Regions from separate parts of the Streptomyces sp. WMMC500 genome, predicted to be linked through region 1. Evidence: riboswitches for the same ligand, from Rfam matches in the RefSeq annotation. Region 1 holds a riboswitch; each other region holds the start of a gene.

Evidence for each region. A riboswitch is a leader RNA that binds a small molecule or an ion and turns the genes downstream of it on or off. The one in region 1 is predicted to bind cyclic di-AMP.
Region 2: linked by a shared signal. The riboswitch ahead of O7599_RS10365 (LysM peptidoglycan-binding domain-containing protein) and the one ahead of O7599_RS34180 (LysM peptidoglycan-binding domain-containing protein) in region 1 are both predicted to bind cyclic di-AMP.
Region 3: linked by a shared signal. The riboswitch ahead of O7599_RS25590 (transglycosylase family protein) and the one ahead of O7599_RS34180 (LysM peptidoglycan-binding domain-containing protein) in region 1 are both predicted to bind cyclic di-AMP.
Region 4: linked by a shared signal. The riboswitch ahead of O7599_RS16325 (M23 family metallopeptidase) and the one ahead of O7599_RS34180 (LysM peptidoglycan-binding domain-containing protein) in region 1 are both predicted to bind cyclic di-AMP.

Annotation. Positions count from the first base shown of each region.
Region 1 is NZ_CP114905.1:7,911,249-7,915,451, forward strand. Features, by position in the region: gene O7599_RS34170 (SDR family oxidoreductase) at 1-56, shown strand, start outside; gene O7599_RS34175 (FCD domain-containing protein) at 128-934, shown strand; gene O7599_RS34180 (LysM peptidoglycan-binding domain-containing protein) at 1,045-1,938, opposite strand; cyclic di-AMP (ydaO/yuaA leader) riboswitch at 1,945-2,120, opposite strand; gene O7599_RS34185 (hypothetical protein) at 2,224-2,880, opposite strand; gene O7599_RS34190 (DUF397 domain-containing protein) at 3,211-3,459, opposite strand; gene O7599_RS34195 (helix-turn-helix transcriptional regulator) at 3,460-4,203, opposite strand, start outside.
Region 2 is NZ_CP114905.1:2,555,002-2,559,204, reverse strand. Features, by position in the region: gene O7599_RS10370 (glycosyl hydrolase) at 1-813, shown strand, start outside; gene O7599_RS10365 (LysM peptidoglycan-binding domain-containing protein) at 838-1,590, opposite strand; cyclic di-AMP (ydaO/yuaA leader) riboswitch at 1,594-1,783, opposite strand; gene O7599_RS10360 (hypothetical protein) at 2,372-3,271, shown strand; gene O7599_RS10355 (carboxylesterase family protein) at 3,393-4,203, opposite strand, start outside.
Region 3 is NZ_CP114905.1:5,918,561-5,922,763, reverse strand. Features, by position in the region: gene O7599_RS25595 (UDP-glucose/GDP-mannose dehydrogenase family protein) at 1-743, shown strand, start outside; gene O7599_RS25590 (transglycosylase family protein) at 842-2,053, opposite strand; cyclic di-AMP (ydaO/yuaA leader) riboswitch at 2,057-2,249, opposite strand; gene O7599_RS25585 (dipeptidase) at 2,486-3,697, opposite strand; gene purE (5-(carboxyamino)imidazole ribonucleotide mutase) at 3,915-4,203, opposite strand, start outside.
Region 4 is NZ_CP114905.1:3,842,292-3,846,494, reverse strand. Features, by position in the region: gene O7599_RS16335 (cytochrome P450) at 1-181, shown strand, start outside; gene O7599_RS16330 (PP2C family protein-serine/threonine phosphatase) at 425-1,777, shown strand; cyclic di-AMP (ydaO/yuaA leader) riboswitch at 2,001-2,176, shown strand; gene O7599_RS16325 (M23 family metallopeptidase) at 2,188-3,360, shown strand; gene O7599_RS16320 (VOC family protein) at 3,566-3,931, opposite strand; gene O7599_RS16315 (hypothetical protein) at 3,997-4,203, opposite strand, start outside.

The DNA of each region.
Region 1 (4,203 bases):
CCGGCACGAGCCTGGTCGTCGACGGCGGCTGGAGCGTCGTAAAGTCGTCGGCCTGAGCCGGGGCGCCGCGGGGCGGCGCGGGCGGCGGGGGAGCAGTCGAGCAGGATTCAGGGAGGAGCGAGCGGCCATGCCGGGTTACGCCCGCCGCGGGGTGCACGGACAGACGGTGGAGACCCTCGCGCACCGCGTCCTCGGCGGCGAGATCGCCGAGGGCGCCACCCTCGACCTCGCCGCCCTCCAGGCCGAACTGGGCGTGAGCCTCACCGCGCTGCGCGAGTCGCTGAAGGTGCTGGCGGCCAAGGGCATGGTCGACGCGCGGCAGAAGCGCGGCACGTTCGTCCGGCCGCGCTCCGACTGGCACCTCCTCGACGCCGACGTGCTGCGCTGGCGCTTCGAGTCCGCGGCCCGGCAGCAGGGCGAGGGCGATGCCGCGCGGTCGCGCCCCGCCGCCGCCCCGCTGCTGCGCGACCTGGACGAGGTGCGCGGCATCGTCGAGCCGGCGGCGGTCCGGCTGGCGGCCGTGCGGCGTACCGCCGCCGACCTGTCGGCGCTGGAGGAGGCGCTCGCGGCGATGGCCGGGGCGCGGGACGGCGCGACCGCCTCCGCCGCGGCCGTCGCGGCGGACCTCGCCTTCCACCGCGCCCTGCTCGCCGCCTCGCACAACGAGCTGCTGGAGCGCATGGATCTGGTCATCGCGAGCGGACTGGCCGCGCGCGACCACCTGGTGCACGGCCCCGGGCACCATCCGCAGGATCCCGTGCCGGGGCACCGCGCCGTGCTGGAGGCGATACGGGCCGGGGACCCGGACGCCGCGGAGTCGGCGATGCACCGGCTCCTCGCGCAGGCGGCGCGGGACCTGGCCGAGGTGTCCGGGGCGGCTCCGCCCGCGCCCGCGCCGCCGCCCCCGGCGACGGAACAGGCGGCCGGGACGTAGCCCTGGGGCCGTACCCGAGCGGGGGGTCCGTAACCGAACGCGCCCCGCCGCGCGGACGATCCGCGCGACGGGGCGGCGGGAGACTCACCGCGGGCCCGGAGCCCTCGGCATCAGTACCAGTTGTTGGCCTGCCAGAACTCCCAGGCGCCGCACGGGCTGCCGTAGCGCTCGTTCATGTAGTCCAGGCCCCACTTGAGCTGGGTGACCGGGTTGGTGCGCCAGTCGGCGCCGGCCGAGGCCATCTTGTCGCCGGGCAGCGCCTGCATCAGGCCGTACGCGCCGGAGCTGGGGTTGGTCGCGGTGTGGTCCCAGCCGCTCTCCCGCTCCACGATGTTGCTGAAGCAGGTGAACTGGTCCGCGGGCACGATCTCCCGCGCCGCGGCCTGGATGCCGGACTCGGTGGTCGGGACGCTCGCCTGCGACGCCTCGGTGGCACCGCCGGAACTCCCGGAGGACGACGCGCCGTTCGGGTCGACGGCCTCGCTGACCTTGCCGCCCTCGGTGTCGACGCGCAGTTCCGTGCCGACCTTGAGCGCGGCCGGGTTGTCGCCGATGGCCTTCTTGTTGTCGACGTACACGCGCTGCCAGCCGCCGGGCACGTCGTACTTCGCGGCGATCTTGGAGAGCGTCTCGCCGGCGGCGACGGTGTGCCCGACGTAGCGCTGCTGCTTCTTCTCGGTGGTGGCAGCGCTCTGTTCGGCGTCGGTGGGCTTGCTCTCGGCCTGCTTCTTCCCGTCGAGGTCCAGCTCCTGGCCCGGCAGGATCAGGTGCGGGTTGTCGCCGACGGCCGCCTTGTTGGCCTCGTACAGCCGCTGCCAGTCGGCCCCGAATCCGTTGTCCTCGGCGATCTCCGAGAGGGTGTCGCCCTTCTCGACCGTATAGGCGTGCGCGGCGGTCGCCGCGAGGCTGCCGACGACGGGCAGGGCTATGCCCACCCCCGCGGCGGCGGCATAGCGGCGGGTGGAGCGCGACTTGGGCGCGCGCCGGGTGCCGGTTCCGGCCATGGTGGCTCGCTCTTTCTCCGACGCCTGCGAGGTGAGCTGTCGGGTTCGGGCTGGAGTTGCCCGGCCGCGTCGTGCGGTGCGGCTTCACCCCGAGTCGGGGAGTCCGGTGCGGTCCTGCCACCGTGCCTCCGGCCGACGGAGAAGTGGTTCCCCCGCTCCTGCCCGAACGGCTGTGGGGACGACGGTTCCGGGCTCCGACGGGCAGGATTCGGCGTACCGGAGCGCGGTGCTCGCGTCTGCGAACGTCTGGGACACTAGGAGATCGAACGGCAGATCACAAGCGGATCACGAGGATCCACGCGTAGTCTGACGCTCCGTGGTGACGCGCGCACGCGCGGGGCGGCTGGGGCGGGTGTGACGTTCGGCACCCGGTCCGCGGCGCAGCGCCTCCAACAGCGGCTGTCCCGCCGGTACGACGAGACCGTGCACCCCGCGCTCCGCGGCGCCGGCGAGGGCGGCCCGCCAGGCGTCAGGACCGGCGGGCGCCGCCACCGGGGTCCAGCGCCCGGCGCCCGGTTCCTCGTAGCCGGGACCGGCGGGCGCGAGCCGGCGGAAGGCGGGCACCTTGGGGGCGACGGCGACGAGTTCGGCGCACCGCCGCGAGTCCGCGGCGAGCGCGAGCCTGCCGGCGCTGAGCAGCACGACGGTGGCCAGGGCCCGGGCCAGCAGGGCGGCCTGCGGGACGGTGTCGGGCAGGGCGACGACGAGCTTCGCCCGGCTCGTGGCGGTGGCCAGGGCGGCGGCGAGCGCCAGCACGTCGTGCGCCGGGTCCGGACCGCCGTCCAGCCACAGCGCGTCGGCGCCCGCGGAGTCGTACGCCGCGCACTCCGCGAACCAGGCGCCGGGCTCCTCCGGCAGCCGGGGGAGCAGTACCCCGACGCGGACCGCCCGCCGGGCGGCGGCCGGGACGGCGCCGGAGGGCGCGGGTGGAGATGGGCTCATCGCGGGCCTCCCCGAGTGGCTGACGAGGGCCATCGGGGGCATACCGTACGCCTCTACGTCGCGGAAGGCAGCGGTTCGTACACCCACGGTTCATGATTTTTGAAATTTCATGTGCCGCGCCACCGCGCGGGGTTGGGCACCGGACCCGTGAACACCGAGGGAGGGGACCCCCCCGGGGTGTCCCCTCCCTCTCTGTACTCCCGGCCGGCGGCCCACGTCAGCGCATGCGGGCCACTCCCCCGTTCGCCGGGATGGACTCGCCGTCCGGTGCGGACGGCGAGTGGACCGGGCGGCGCCGCGGGCGGTGCGCGGGCACGGCGCCGGGCGCGGTCACGCGGGGCTCCGCGAGAGCAGGAAGTCGGCTTCGCCCGCCTTGGCGCCCTCGATGAACGCGTCCATCTCACCGGGGGTGTAGATCAGGGCGGGACCGTCGGGGTGGGCCGAGTGCCGGACCGCTATCCGGCCGTCCCGTAGCTTCATGGCCTCGACGCAGTTGCCGCCGTTGCCGCCGCTCCACGGCTTGTGCCAGCCTTCGGTGCCGAGATCGGCGGCCGGCATGCCGTTGTAAATGCGTTCCATTCACAGCTCCTTGCGGAAGTCCCGGAGGACGTCCTTCGTGCGTTGTGCCGTCGCCGCCTGGGCCGCCATGTGGTCCAGGGCGGCGAGGTGTGTGGCCACCTCGTGCCGGCCGTCGAGGTAGACGGCGCCGGTGAGGTACTCGGTGTAGATCATGTCCGGCAGCTCCGGCATGGCGAACCGGAAGAGGACGAAGGGGCTGTACGTGCCCGGGTGGTGTCCGGTGCGGAACTCCGCCATCTGGAACGTGACGTTGGGCAGCGAGGAGAGGTCGAGGAGCCGGTCGACCTGCGCGCGCATCACCGCGCCGCTGCCCACCGGGCGGCGCAGGACCGTTTCATCGACGATCGCCCAGAACCGCGGCGCGTGCTCGCGGGTGAGCAGTTCCTGGCGCTCCATGCGCAGCGCGACGTGCCGCTCGATCTCGGCGGGGCCGATCCGGCCGAGGGAGCCGACCTTCAGCACGTGCCGCGCGTAGTCCTCGGTCTGCAGCAGGCCGGGCACGAACTGCGGCTCGTACGACCTGATGAGCGACGCCGCGCCCTCCAGGCTCACGTACATGCTGAACCAGTCGGGCAGGATGTCGTGGAACCGCTGCCACCAGCCGGGCTCGTTCGCCTCCTCGGCCAGCGCGACGAAGGCGTCGACCTCCTCCTGGGCGATGCCGTACGCCTGCAGCAGCATCTGCACGTACGGGATCTTCAGCGCGACCTCGGCGGTCTCCATCCGGCGCACGGTGGCGGGGGC
Region 2 (4,203 bases), 5.4 Mb from region 1:
GCCGTGGCCGGGCACGACATGATGGACTACTCGCCCAGCCGCGTCGAGCGCGGCACCACGTCCACCGAGGTCGAGAACGCCCTCGCCTGGCACGAGCGGGGCGGCATCACCACGTTCGTCTGGCACTGGAACGCCCCCGCGGGCCTCATCGACCAGCCGGGCAAGGAGTGGTGGCGCGGCTTCTACACCGACGCGACGACCTTCGACGTGGCCGCGGCGCTCGCCGACCCGCAGTCCGCGGAGTACGCGCTGCTGCTGCGCGACATCGACGCCATCGCGGCAGAGCTGAAGCGGCTGCAGGACGCGGGCGTCCCGGTGCTCTGGCGCCCGCTGCACGAAGCCGAGGGCGGCTGGTTCTGGTGGGGAGCCAAGGGCCCCGGGCCGGCCAAGGAGCTGTGGCGGCTGATGTACGAGCGCATGACCGGCCACCACGGGCTGCACAACCTCGTCTGGGTGTGGAACTCCGTCGACCCGGCCTGGTACCCCGGCGACGACGTCGTCGACGTCGTCAGCGCCGACACCTACCCGCCGATCGGCGACCACGGCCCCGCCGCCGGCACGTACGACAGGCTGGTGGACCTCGTCGGCGACAAGAAGCTCGTCGCCCTGACCGAGACGGGCTCCATCCCCGACCCGGACCTGCTGGAGGCGTACGAGGCGGACTGGAGCTGGTTCACGACCTGGAGCGGCGAGTTCATCGACGACGGCGAGCACAACCCGCTGCCGTTCCTCAGGAGGGTGTACGAGCACGAGTACGTCATCACCCTCGACGAACTGGCCGACTGGCGTGCCCGAGACGGAGAGCGCCGGTGAGTTCACCGGCGCTCTCCGGTTTTCTCAGTACGGCCCGAACACGTTGTCGATCGACCCGTACCGGTCGGCGGCGTAGTTGCACGCGGCGGTGATGTTGGCCACCGGGTCGTAGCTGTCGGTCGAGGTGCCCGGCACGTGGTAGGCCTCGAAGGTGGGAGCGATGACCTGGAGCAGGCCCTTGGAGGGCGTGCCGTTCACGGCGTTGATGTCCCAGTTGTTGATGGCCTGAGGGTCGCCCCCGGACTCACGCATGATGTTGCGGTGAATACCCTCGTAGGTCCCGGGGATGCCGTGCTCGGCCATGACGTCGAGCGACTCCCTGATCCAGCCGTCGAGGTTGTCCGGGTAGCTCGTGACGGACGCGGTGGCGGCCTTCGTGCCCGAGTCGGATTCCTTCGACTCGCCCGTGTCGGCCTTGCCGCCGAGCGCGAGTTCCAGGCCCGGGAGGATGAAGTCCGGGTTGTCGCCGACGGCCTCGCGGTTGTCTTCGTACAGCTTCTCCCAGCCGCCGGGCACGCCTTGCTTGTCGGCGATCTTCGCCAGGGAGTCTCCCGCGACCACGGCATACGTGGTCGCCTCGGCCTTGGCGGCCCCCGCGGCGGTGGCCTCGGCGCGTACGCCGGTCTGGTGGGCGGACTGCGGGGCCGGTCCGGCGGCGGAGGCCGCGGACGCGCCGATCAGCGGGACGGCGATCGCGACGCCGCTGACACCGGCGAATGTGACACCACGGCTGATCAGTCGCAGCTTGGGACGGCGGTGCTTACCTTTTGCAGGCATGGGTGTTTCTCCTCCTGCGCCTGCGAGGTGAGCTGTCGGGTTCGGGCAGGAGCTGCCCGGCCGCACGACGGTGCGACTTCACCCCAAGCCGTTCCGGAATCCGGACCGGCGACTTACCTATGGGTCCCCCGCTCCTGCCGTGTGTGATTAGGGAACGGTTCCGGGTGGCGGCAGGATTCGGCGTCCACCCGGCTGGCGGAGACTTAAGCATGTCTTTTCGGTCCGGACAAGCCGCGGAACTCGTCTGGTCAATACGAGACCGGCTCAGGGACCTGTTGAGTGCCGCTGCCGGAATCGAAGAGGCGCGCAACTCGCGTGCGGAATAAGGATTCTGTGAAATCCGCCGCCGGTGCGCCGCGGCCAAACGTGATTCGTGTCACCGGACTCAGGAGCCCGATCGGGGCGAATCGATCAAATGGTACGTAGCGGCATGACGGAATGTCCGATAAGTTCCGTTGGTTCTTGGGTATGCGGCAGCCGGCGTTCGCAGGGACAGTCGATCCCGGCACGGGCGGGAATTCGCCGATCCGAAGAGGGAACCGCTCGCCTGTGGGAGAACGGGGCGTCAACTGGCCGAAGAAAACAACGTCTTTGGAGTCGCTGCCTTTGGATTGCAGGCGCAGGGTGAGCAGTTGACCGCGAGGCCCCCGCGGGCGACGACGGCGCCGCAAACGCCAGGCCCGGCCCCGGCGGCATCTCCCGGATCCCCGCGAACCTTTTCGGCGGCGGCGGCGACCCACTCACAGCACCGCCCCCACTTCCTCCCGGAAAGGTGTCCATCGTGATCACTCGACGCGTCTCCGCCGCGGGACGCAGCCTGCGCAGGGTCCTGGTCGCCGCGACCGCCGCCGCCGTGGGCGCCACCCTCCTCATCGCGGCTCCCGCCACGGCACGCGAGTCCGCGGCCCCGGCCCCGGCCCCGGCCCCGGAGCAGTGGAATCCGCCGGCCCACCTCGTGCAGCCGCTGGCCGAGGTCTGGAGCCACATGGAGGACACGTACGGGAACCTCTACGGCTTCCGCAACTACGGCTGGGACCAACTGATGGCCAACGGCGACGGCAGTATCCACTACTGCGTCCGCTGGGAGTCGAGCGTCCCCGTCACCGCCGCGCAGCGGGACGACGTGCACGAGTCCCTGGAGAAGCAGTACAACAAGTGGATCGACTCGGTCGCCGGCTTCGACGACTTTCCGTACCAGGACGTGGACGTGAAGGTCGTCGGCTGGGCGGTGGCCGACCGCTCGACGCTGCAGTGGCAGGACGACTCCGTCGACATCTACGCCGGCGTGCTGGACGGCGCCGGCGCCCCGCAGTGCGCGCCGGACTGCGGCCGCTTCTTCCACCAGGACGGCGACTACTCCCGGTGCCCGGGCGGCGAAGCGCGCCACTACGACCAGTCGCTGTGGCTGACCGAGGGCTTCGGCGGCGGCGCGGGCGGCGACTGGGGGCAGCGGATGGGCCGCGGCTACTTCATGGACGCCGTCGGGCGTGACCAGGAGAACATCCACATCCTCCTGCACGAGATGGGGCACACCTGGGGCCTCGACGACTTCTACGACTGGACCCCCACCGGCGTCGGCGGCTTCCTCATGAAGGCCGGAAGCGCCTCGCAGATCACCGAGTTCGACACGTGGATGCTGCGGGACTTCTGGCGCCACCTCAAGAGCCGCTACGGCAGGTGAGGCCGGCCGGCGCGAGCCGGCGCCCGGTCGCCGTGACCGGCCGCCCCCGCCGCCACGTGCGGGGGCGGCCGGCGCGGCGCCTCGACGTACTCCTCGCCGGCCGCGGCGTGCGTCCGCGGGGTCAGCGGCGGGCCCAGAAGCCGCACCCGTGGTCGGCCGCGAAGGGCGTGGGGGCGATGTCGGTGCCGGACAGCCCGAGCACGGAGGGCTCCCCGCCGGCACCCGCCGGGCGCCACTCGGGCAGGCCGGGGCGGTTCGGGTCGCCGTGGCGGGCGAAGGCGGTCCAGTAGCCGACCATCGCGGCGCTCAGCCTCTCCGGACCGGGCTCCGCCCAGGGCACGTCGAACAGGTAGGGCACGTCGGAGCCGTGGTGGGCGCCGAAGGGGAACCCGTCGATCACCTCGCCGCTGTCCTCGGTCAGCTCGTACGCGTAGACCGGGGCGTACCGGGCCGCAACCGCGGCGGTGGCCAGCGTCGGGCAGGCGCCGATCCGGCCGCCCCAGTCGGTGAGCACGCTCGCCAGCGTCAGGACGGGGCTGGGATGGCCGTCGGCAGGGTAGCGCTCCAGCACGGCCGCGCCGTCGGCGCCGAAGGTCTCGGCCACGACGCCGGCGTACCGTTCGGCGGTGAGCCGGTTGCCGGACAGGTCGTACTCGTACGGCACGAAGGAGCGCATCTCGTCGCGGGTGCTCCCGATCAGCAGCGGGATCCCGGCGGCCGAGCCGCGCCGCAGGGCCGTGCCCGGCTGCCGCGGCAGGGAGGGCGTGCCGGCGACCGGCCCCCAGGCGTCGTCGGCGAGTGTTCCGGTGACCGGTGCACCGACGCCCTCCAGGGTGCCGAGCAGGTCGGCAACCGGGGCCCGGCGCAGGCAGGCCGCGGCGTCCGCGGCGTCGGCACAACCCACCTCACGGGTCGCCCGTGCGCCCTTCGCG
Region 3 (4,203 bases), 2.0 Mb from region 1:
GCACGCCGTTCGTGGTCGCGGACTACCCGACCGCCGAGCTGGTGAAGACCTCGGCCAACGCCTTCCTCGCCACGAAGATCTCGTTCATCAACGCCATGGCCGAGATCTGCGAGGCCGCGGGCGGCGACGTCGTCAAGCTGGCGGAAGCCATCGGCTACGACGAGCGGATCGGCCGGAAGTTCCTGCGCGCGGGTATCGGCTTCGGCGGCGGCTGCCTGCCCAAGGACATCCGCGCGTTCATGGCCCGCGCCGGCGAACTCGGCGTGGACCAGGCGCTGACGTTCCTCCGCGAGGTCGACTCGATCAACATGCGCCGCCGCGCGCACATGGTCGAACTCGCCCGCGACGCCTGCGACGGCTCCTTCCTGGGCCGCCGGATCGCCGTCCTGGGTGCCGCGTTCAAGCCCGACTCCGACGACGTACGCGACTCCCCGGCCCTGAACGTCGCCGGGCAGATCCACCTCCAGGGCGGCCAGGTCACCGTCTACGACCCCAAGGGGATGGCGAACGCCCGCAGCGTCTTCCCCACCCTGCGCTATGCCGAGTCGGCGGAAGAGGCGTTGCGCGGCGCCGACATAGTGCTGCACCTCACGGAGTGGCCGGAGTTCCGCGCCCTCGACCCCGGGCACCTGGCGACGGTCGTCACCCGGCCGCATCTGATCGACGGCCGGAACACGCTCGACCCGGCGCCCTGGCGCGCCGCGGGCTGGACGTTCCGCGCCATGGGCCGCCCGGCCGCGTAGCCCGCGAGGAGGCGCCGGGCCGGGGACCCGAGTCGAAGACCGCATGGCAAAGCCCCCCGTTCCGCCGGAAACGGGGGGCTGCGCCGTACGGGGGACCCTCAGACCGTGACGCCGTTGTCGCGCAGGTACGCGACCGGGTCGATGTCGGAGCCGTAGTCCGGGCTGGTGCGCACCTCGAAGTGCAGGTGCGGCCCGGTGGAGTTGCCGGTGGAGCCGACCAGGCCGATCTGCTCGCCGGCGCCCACGGTCTGGCCCACGCTCACCGAGGCGGACGACAGGTGGGCGTACTGGCTGTAGTGGCCGTCGTCGTGCTGGATCACGACGGCGATGCCGTACGCGCCGCCGTCGGCGCCGTTGCCGGCCTTGACGACGGTGCCGGAGCTGACGGCCTTGACCGGGGTGCCGGTGCCGGCGGAGAAGTCGACACCGGTGTGGTAACCGCTGGACCAGGAGCCGCCCGCGGCCCGGTACGGGGTCGACACGGCGGCGTCGACCGGAGCGGAGAAGCCGCCCGCCGTAGCCTCCTCGGCGGACTCCTCCTGCTGCGGCGCCTCGTCCGCCGGCTCGTCCTGCTGCGCGGCGGACTGCTGGGCCGGAGGGTTCTCGGGCTCGTCGAGCGTGACCTCTTCGCCGCCGTCGAACTCGTACTCCTGGCCCGGGAAGATCAGGTCCGGGTCGTCGCCGATGACGTCCTTGTTGCCCTCGTAGATCGACTGCCAGCCGCCCGCGATGCCGTGCTTGCGAGCAATATCCCACAGGGTGTCGCCGGAGACGACGGTGTAGTTGCCGGCCTTCTCGTACTTCTTCTCCGGCGCCTGCTCCTGCTTCGGAGCCTCGTCCTTCGCGGCCTGCTCGGACTCGGTCTGCGCCGCGGGCGCGCTCTCCTGCTCGGCCTCCTCGCCACCGCCGGTGGAGAGGTCGGGGGCGGGGCCGCCCTGGGTGAGGCCGGCCTGGCCGGAGCAGACCGGCCAGGCGCCGGGGCCCTGCGAGGCGAGGACCTTCTCGGCGATCTCGATCTGCTGCTCCTTGGTGGCCTGGTCGGCGCGCGGCGCGTACTGGGTGCCGCCGTAGCCCTCCCAGGTGCTCTGCACGAACTGCAGACCGCCGTAGAAGCCGTTACCGGTGCTGATGCTCCAGTCGCCGCCGCTCTCGCACTGGGCCACGCGGTCCCAGGTGTCGACGGAGGCGGCCTGGGCGTTGCCGCCGGCGATGAGCGGAAGGGCGACGCCGGCGCCGCCGGCGGCGATGACGAGGGCCCTGCTGCCCCGGGCTATCCGGCCCAGGCGACGGTGACGTCCGCGTGCGGACATGGCCATGCTCCTCTCCGACGCCTGCGAGGTGAGCTGTCGGGTTCGAGCTGGAGATGCCCGGCCATGCGGAGCATGGCTTCACCCCAAGCCGTCCCGCGCTGGCGCACGGTGCGGCACTTACCTGGGTCCCCCGCTCCTGCCGTGAAAGCTGAAGTGCCTGCCCGTCGCCGCCGACAGGATTCGGCGTTACGGCGACGAGGTACCCGCTTCGGTGGCGCGAGCACGGCGAGCACCGTAAACACACCGCCGAAAACAGAACAAGCCGTGAGGCATCGTCACGGCCGTACCCCACGTCACACCGGAATCATCCCGTCCGCCTCCGCCTCACGCGCCACCGCTCAATTACCCCTCGACGGTGGAGACTTGTCGAAACCAGAGGAGTCGGACACATTGCCTCATGACATGAGAATTCTGTGAGTGACATATGTCACTTCAGCCACTTGAGGACTCCCGCGGCCCATCGAGCTGCTCGATGGTCGCGACCGACGGGCCCCGCCGCGCGGCCACTTCGCGGGCCGCGTCCTCGGCGTCGCGCAGCACCCGCAGCGCGTTACCCCACACCAGCCTGGCCAGGTCTTCCTCCGACCACCGGCGGTCCAGCAACTCGGCGACGAGGTGCGGATAGCCGGCCACGTCGGCGAGGTCCTCGGGGGTGAACGGCGTACCGTCGAAGTCGCCGCCGATACCGATATGTTCGATTCCTGCCACTTCACGCATATGATCCAGGTGGTCCGCCACGGTCGCCGCCGTCGCCTGCGGGCGCGGGTGCGCCTCCTCGAACGCCCGGCGCACGCGGACCGCTTCGTCGTCCGCGCCGAACGGGTCCAGGCCGCGGGCGCTCATGTGCTCGTCCACCTCCGCGGTCCACGCCACGGCGGCGGGCAGGACGAACTTCGGCACGAACGTGGCCATCGCGAGCCCGCCGTTGGCCGGGAGCATTTCCAGCACATCATTAGGAATGTTGCGCGGGTGGTCACACAGGGCACGCGCGGACGAATGGGAGAAAACGACCGGCGCCTCGGTGACGCGCAGCGCGGCGCGCATGGTGGCGGGGGCCACGTGGGAGAGGTCGACGAGCATGCCGATCCGGTTCATCTCGCGCACCACCTCCTCGCCGAAGGCGGTGAGCCCGCCGTGCCGCGGCTCGTCGGTGGCGGAGTCGGCCCAGTCGGTGTTGTCGTTGTGCGTGAGCGTCATATAGCGCACGCCGAGCAGGCGCAGGGCGCGCAGGGTGGCGAGCGAGTTGGCGATGGAGTGCCCGCCCTCGGCCCCCATCAGCGAGGCGATCCGCCCGTCGGCCCGGGCCGCCTCCACCTCGTCGGCGGTCACCGCGAGCCGCAGGTCACCGGGGTAGCGGTCCACGAGCTGCCGCACCACGTCGATCTGCTCCAGACACGCGCTGACGGCGGCGTCCCCGGCCAGGTCGGTGCTCACGTACACCGACCAGAACTGCGCCCCCACCCCGCCGGCCCGCAGCCGCGGGATGTCGGTGTGCAGCCGGGCGCTCTGGTCGACGGCGATGTCGCGCCGGTCGATGTCGTACGTCACCTGCTCGCGCAGGGCCCAGGGAAGGTCGTTGTGCCCGTCGACGACGGGGTGTGCACGCAGCACGTCGCGCGCACGCGCGAGCAGTTCGCCGGTCATGGGTCGTCCTCCCTGCGCGGATAGCCGGTCAGGAGGCCACGCTATCCGCGCGCACCGACACTCCCGCGCCCAGGTCGGACCCCTGGTCTCCACGAATGGACCCCTGGCGCCGGCAAACCGGTCAGGAACCGGCCGGCTGCCCGGACACGACGGCCGCGAGGAAGTTGCTCCAGGCGGTGGGCGTGAAGACGAGAACCGCTCCGCCCGATCCGGCGGGTCAGCCGTCCCGGGTCGTCTTGCGGCGGAGGCGGGAGCCCTTCTCCTGGGCCTGGGCGTTGAGCTGTTCCTGGAACGTCGCCATCCGGCCGCGCAGGTCCTCGTCGGAGGTGGCCAGGATGCGGGCGGCCAGCAGGCCCGCGTTGCGGGCGCCGGCCACGGAGACCGCGGCGACCGGGACGCCCGCGGGCATCTGGACGATGGACAGCAGGGAGTCCATGCCGTCGAGGTACTTCAGGGGGACCGGGACGCCGATGACCGGCAGGGGGGTGACGGAGGCGAGCATGCCC
Region 4 (4,203 bases), 4.1 Mb from region 1:
CGGGCACGGGCCGCACATCTGTCCCGGCGCGGCGCTGTCGCGGCTGGAGGCGGCGGTGGCGCTGCCGGCGCTCTTCGCCCGGTTCCCGGAGCTGCGGCCGGCGGTGCCGTTGGCGGAGATCCGTAACCTGCCGGTGCTGACGCAGAACGACCTGGAGTCCTTCCCCGTACGGCTCGTCTGACGCCGGGGGCCGGGGGCAGGGCCGGTGTCCGCCGGTCGTGCCTCTGCCCTGCCCGCCGTCCTCCTTCCGTCTCCCCTCCGTCCCCAGCCTGGGCTCCCGCCCGTCACCCGGTCCGTAACCCGCCTGGCCCCGCCCGGTCGCCGTCCTGCCCGGGACGCGGAAACCTGAGGGGACGACGGCAAGGGCCCGCGTGTCGGCCGCACAGGAAGGGCAGCGCAGGAAGGCAAGCGCAGGAGAGGGCAGGTGCAGCCGGTGCGGGAGGACGGCGGGCAGGGCGGCGACCGGCTGGGCGGCGACCGGCGTGGCGGCGGCCGGCGGCGCGGCGACCGGCGGGGCAGCGGCGGTACGGACGGGGGCGGGCGCCGCCTGTTCCGGAAGAAGGCCGGCCCGTACGCCGAAGGCCCCGCCGACCGCGACGACAGCCCGGCGCTGGAGCTGCCGGCCCGGCCGCCCTCGCGGGCCGACGTGGCCAGCACCGGCGAGCGGCGCGTGGGATGGGCGCTGCGCTGGCTGCCGGCGATGCTGATCCTCATCGGTGCGGTGTTCTACTGGGTCACGCCGGAGGGCCTGACCTCGTCCCCGTTCTTCGAGTCCGCGCCGCTGGTCGCCGCGGGGCTGCTGTCGCTGCGCGCGACCGTGCTCACCGCCGTGATCGCGATCATCGTCAACGTCGTGCTGGAGATCGGCAACGGCACGGCGGACTACAGCGAGTCCATCATCGAGATGATCTCGCAGTGCGTGATCGGCGGCCTGGCCATCGGCATGAACGTCCTGATCATGCGCAACTACCGGCGGCTGACCTCCGCCCGCCACGTCGCCGTCGCCGCCCAGCGCGCCGTGCTGCCGAACCCGCCGGCCGGCTTCGGCCCCCTTCTGGTCGCCGCCCGCTACCGGGCCGCCGACGCCGACGCCCGGATCGGCGGGGACCTCTACGCCGTGCAGGAGAGCCCGTACGGCGTGCGCTGCATCGTCGGCGACGTACGCGGCAAGGGGCTGGAGGCGGTGGAGTCCGTGGCCGTCGTCATCGGCGCCTTCCGGGAGGCGGCCGAGGAGGAGCCGGGGCTCGCCGGGGTGGCGCGGCGGCTGGAGCGCGCGCTGCAGCGCCAGGAGACGGGGCGCAGCGGTCTCGACCGGGTGGAGGGGTTCACGACGGCGGTGCTGGCGCAGGTCGACCGCGACTGCGGCAGGCTGCGGCTGCTCAACCGCGGCCATCCGGCACCCATGCTGCTGGGTGCCGACGGCGCGGCGCGCATGCTGCACCCGCGCGAGCACGCGCTGCCGCTGGGCATGGGCGAACTGGGCACGTGGCCGGACGAGCTGCTGGAGGTGCCGTTCCCGCCGGGCTCCGCCCTCGTCCTGTTCACCGACGGCGTGACGGAGGCGCGGAACAAGGCGGGCGTCTTCTACGACCCGCTGACCCGGCTGGGCGGTCAGGTCTTCGACGGCCCGCATGAGGTGCTGGACACTCTCCTGGACGACGTGACCCGCTACACCGGCGGACGGGTCGCGGACGACATGGCGCTGTTCTCCCTCGCCCGCTCCCGTACCCCGTCCGGCACGCCGCCGGCCCCGCCCTCGCATGCACACGCTCCGTAGTGGAACAGCGCCCCTCCGCATAACAACTGATGCACGATCAGCTAACGACCGGACCTCACTCCGTGTAGCCGGCGCGTCAAGTTGTCCGTTTCCGCTGGTACATGCCCGGATCGTCCGCGGCAAAGCACAACTGAATAACGGGAACGACTTGGAATCGAACGCCGTCGTCCGCTAGCGTGCGGTAACGCAGCGCGGTCGTCACTGCCGCCGCAAGAGGCGGCACCGTGCGCCGTCGCCGAATCCCGCACGCGAAACAACTGCAGCAACGGCAACACCTAGGGAACCGGGGAACCACCACCTTGGGGTGAATCGGGCCAACCTCCGCGAGGAGGCGGCCCGTAGGAGACCTTCCTGCTCCGAACCCGTCAGCTAACCCGGTAGGCGAGAAGGAAGGAAAGGAGTACGCCTTCGTGGCGTCCTACAGGCCTGGGCCTGGCTACGGCCATGGCTATGACGATTACGGCTACGACGGCTATGCGCCCGCCGGCAGCGCCCCCGAGGGATACGCGCCGGTCGGCTACGCCGCCGAAGAGCCGGTCTACGCCGCCGGAGAACCGGTCTACGCCGCCGAAGAGCCGGTCGACGAAGTCTTCCCCGAGGACGGCCTTCCCTCCCGCGGCCGCCGGCGCCTCCCCCGGCAGCGCGGCGGCAGCATGGCGCGCAGCGGCGCCGTACTCGGCGTAGGCGTCTTCGCCGCCGTCGGCGCGGGCAGCATGGCCACGGCGCAGGAGAAGCCGCCGGTCGCGATATCCATGCCCGACCAGGTCGACGCCGTCACGAGCGAGATCAGCGCCCAACTCCCGGACGCGGAGAGCCTGCCGGGCGTCGGCGAGCTGATACCGAGCAAGGAAGAGCCCGTCTCCGACGACACCGTCGTCACCACCGCACCGCTCACCCAGGTCAGCTACGCCAGCGACACCGGCTCCGGCACCGCGACCCCGGCCGCCGACTCCGGCGAGGCCCTGCGGGCGCGCATCCTTCAGCAGGCCGACCAGCAGCAGGCGGAGGCCGACGCTGCGGCCCGCGCCGCCGCCGAGGCCGAGGCCGCCAAGCAGGCGGCCGAGGAGGCCGCCGAGGCGAAGGCGGCGGAAGAGGAGCGCCAGCGCCGTATCGAGGAGGAGCGCCGCCGCAAGGCGGAAGAGGAGGCCCGCCGCAAGGCGGAGGCCGAGCGCCTCGCCAAGCTCGCCGCGAGCTACGTCGCCCCCCTCGCCAACTACACCCTCACCTCGACGTTCGGCGAGTCCGGCGACATGTGGGCCGCGGGCCACACGGGCCAGGACTTCGCCGCCTCCACCGGCACCCCGGTCAAGGCCGTGCACGGCGGCACCATCACCGAGGCCGGCTGGGCCGGCTCGTACGGCTACCGCATCGTCCTCACGCTCGAGGACGGCACCGAGATCTGGTACTGCCACCTGTCCTCCATCATCCAGTCCTCCGGCGAGGTCACGACCGCCGACGTCATCGGGCGCGTGGGCGCCACGGGCAACGTCACCGGCCCGCACCTGCACCTGGAGGTCCGACCCGGCGGCGGGGACGCAGTGGACCCGCTCGCCTGGCTGCGCAACAACGGCGCCCCGGTCTGACCGGGCGGCGGGCCCGGCAGCCCGGCCTTGCGGGCCGGGATCACCCCGCCCGCCCGACGGACCGCAAGCCCCCATAAACCCCTTCCCCACGTCTCCGGCGTGCCCGTACGCACCTTCCCCCGTGGCGTCCGGGCGCGCACCGAGACCGCCGGCGGCCCTGGTGGCCGACCCCCCGACACCAGGGCCGTCGGCCTTTTCCCGGGACCTACTCCCCGGGACCGCAGAGACAGAACGGATGCCCGGCCGGGTCGGCGAACACCGGGCAGCTCCCGCCTTCTTCGGAGAGCCGCGTGGCCCCGAGCCGCAGCGCCAGCTCGCCCGCCGCGGCCGAGTCGTCGACGCCGAAGCAGATGTGCATCTGCTGGGGATACGCGCGCTCGAAGTCGGGCCAGAGCGGCGGCCGGTAGCCCGGCACCTCCTCGAATGCCAGCCGTGGAAAGCTGTCCTCGTCCTTGGCGATCACCATCCAGTCGTCGCGAATGACCCGCATGCCGAGCAACCGCGTGTAGAAGTCGGCAAGCTCGCGGGCGTCGGCGCAGTCGAGCACGATGTTCCTGACGTAGGCGTCCATGGCGCCACCCTGCCACGCGGCCCTGAAAACCCCGTGAGACGCCGTGCCGCGCCCGGCTCAGCGGCTCACGCGGCAGCAGCGCCGGTGGACGTACTGCCCCCGGCGGCGATCTCGCCCAGGGCGGCGCGGATCGTGTGGAGCATCCGCTGGGGCCGCTCGAAGACGTCGCTCGCGGCGAACCGCAGCATCCGCCGGACGTCGGGACAGCGCCCCAGGTCGTTGAAGCGCTCGACGTCGGCCAGATGAGCGGACCGGCTGCCGTGGAAGCCGTA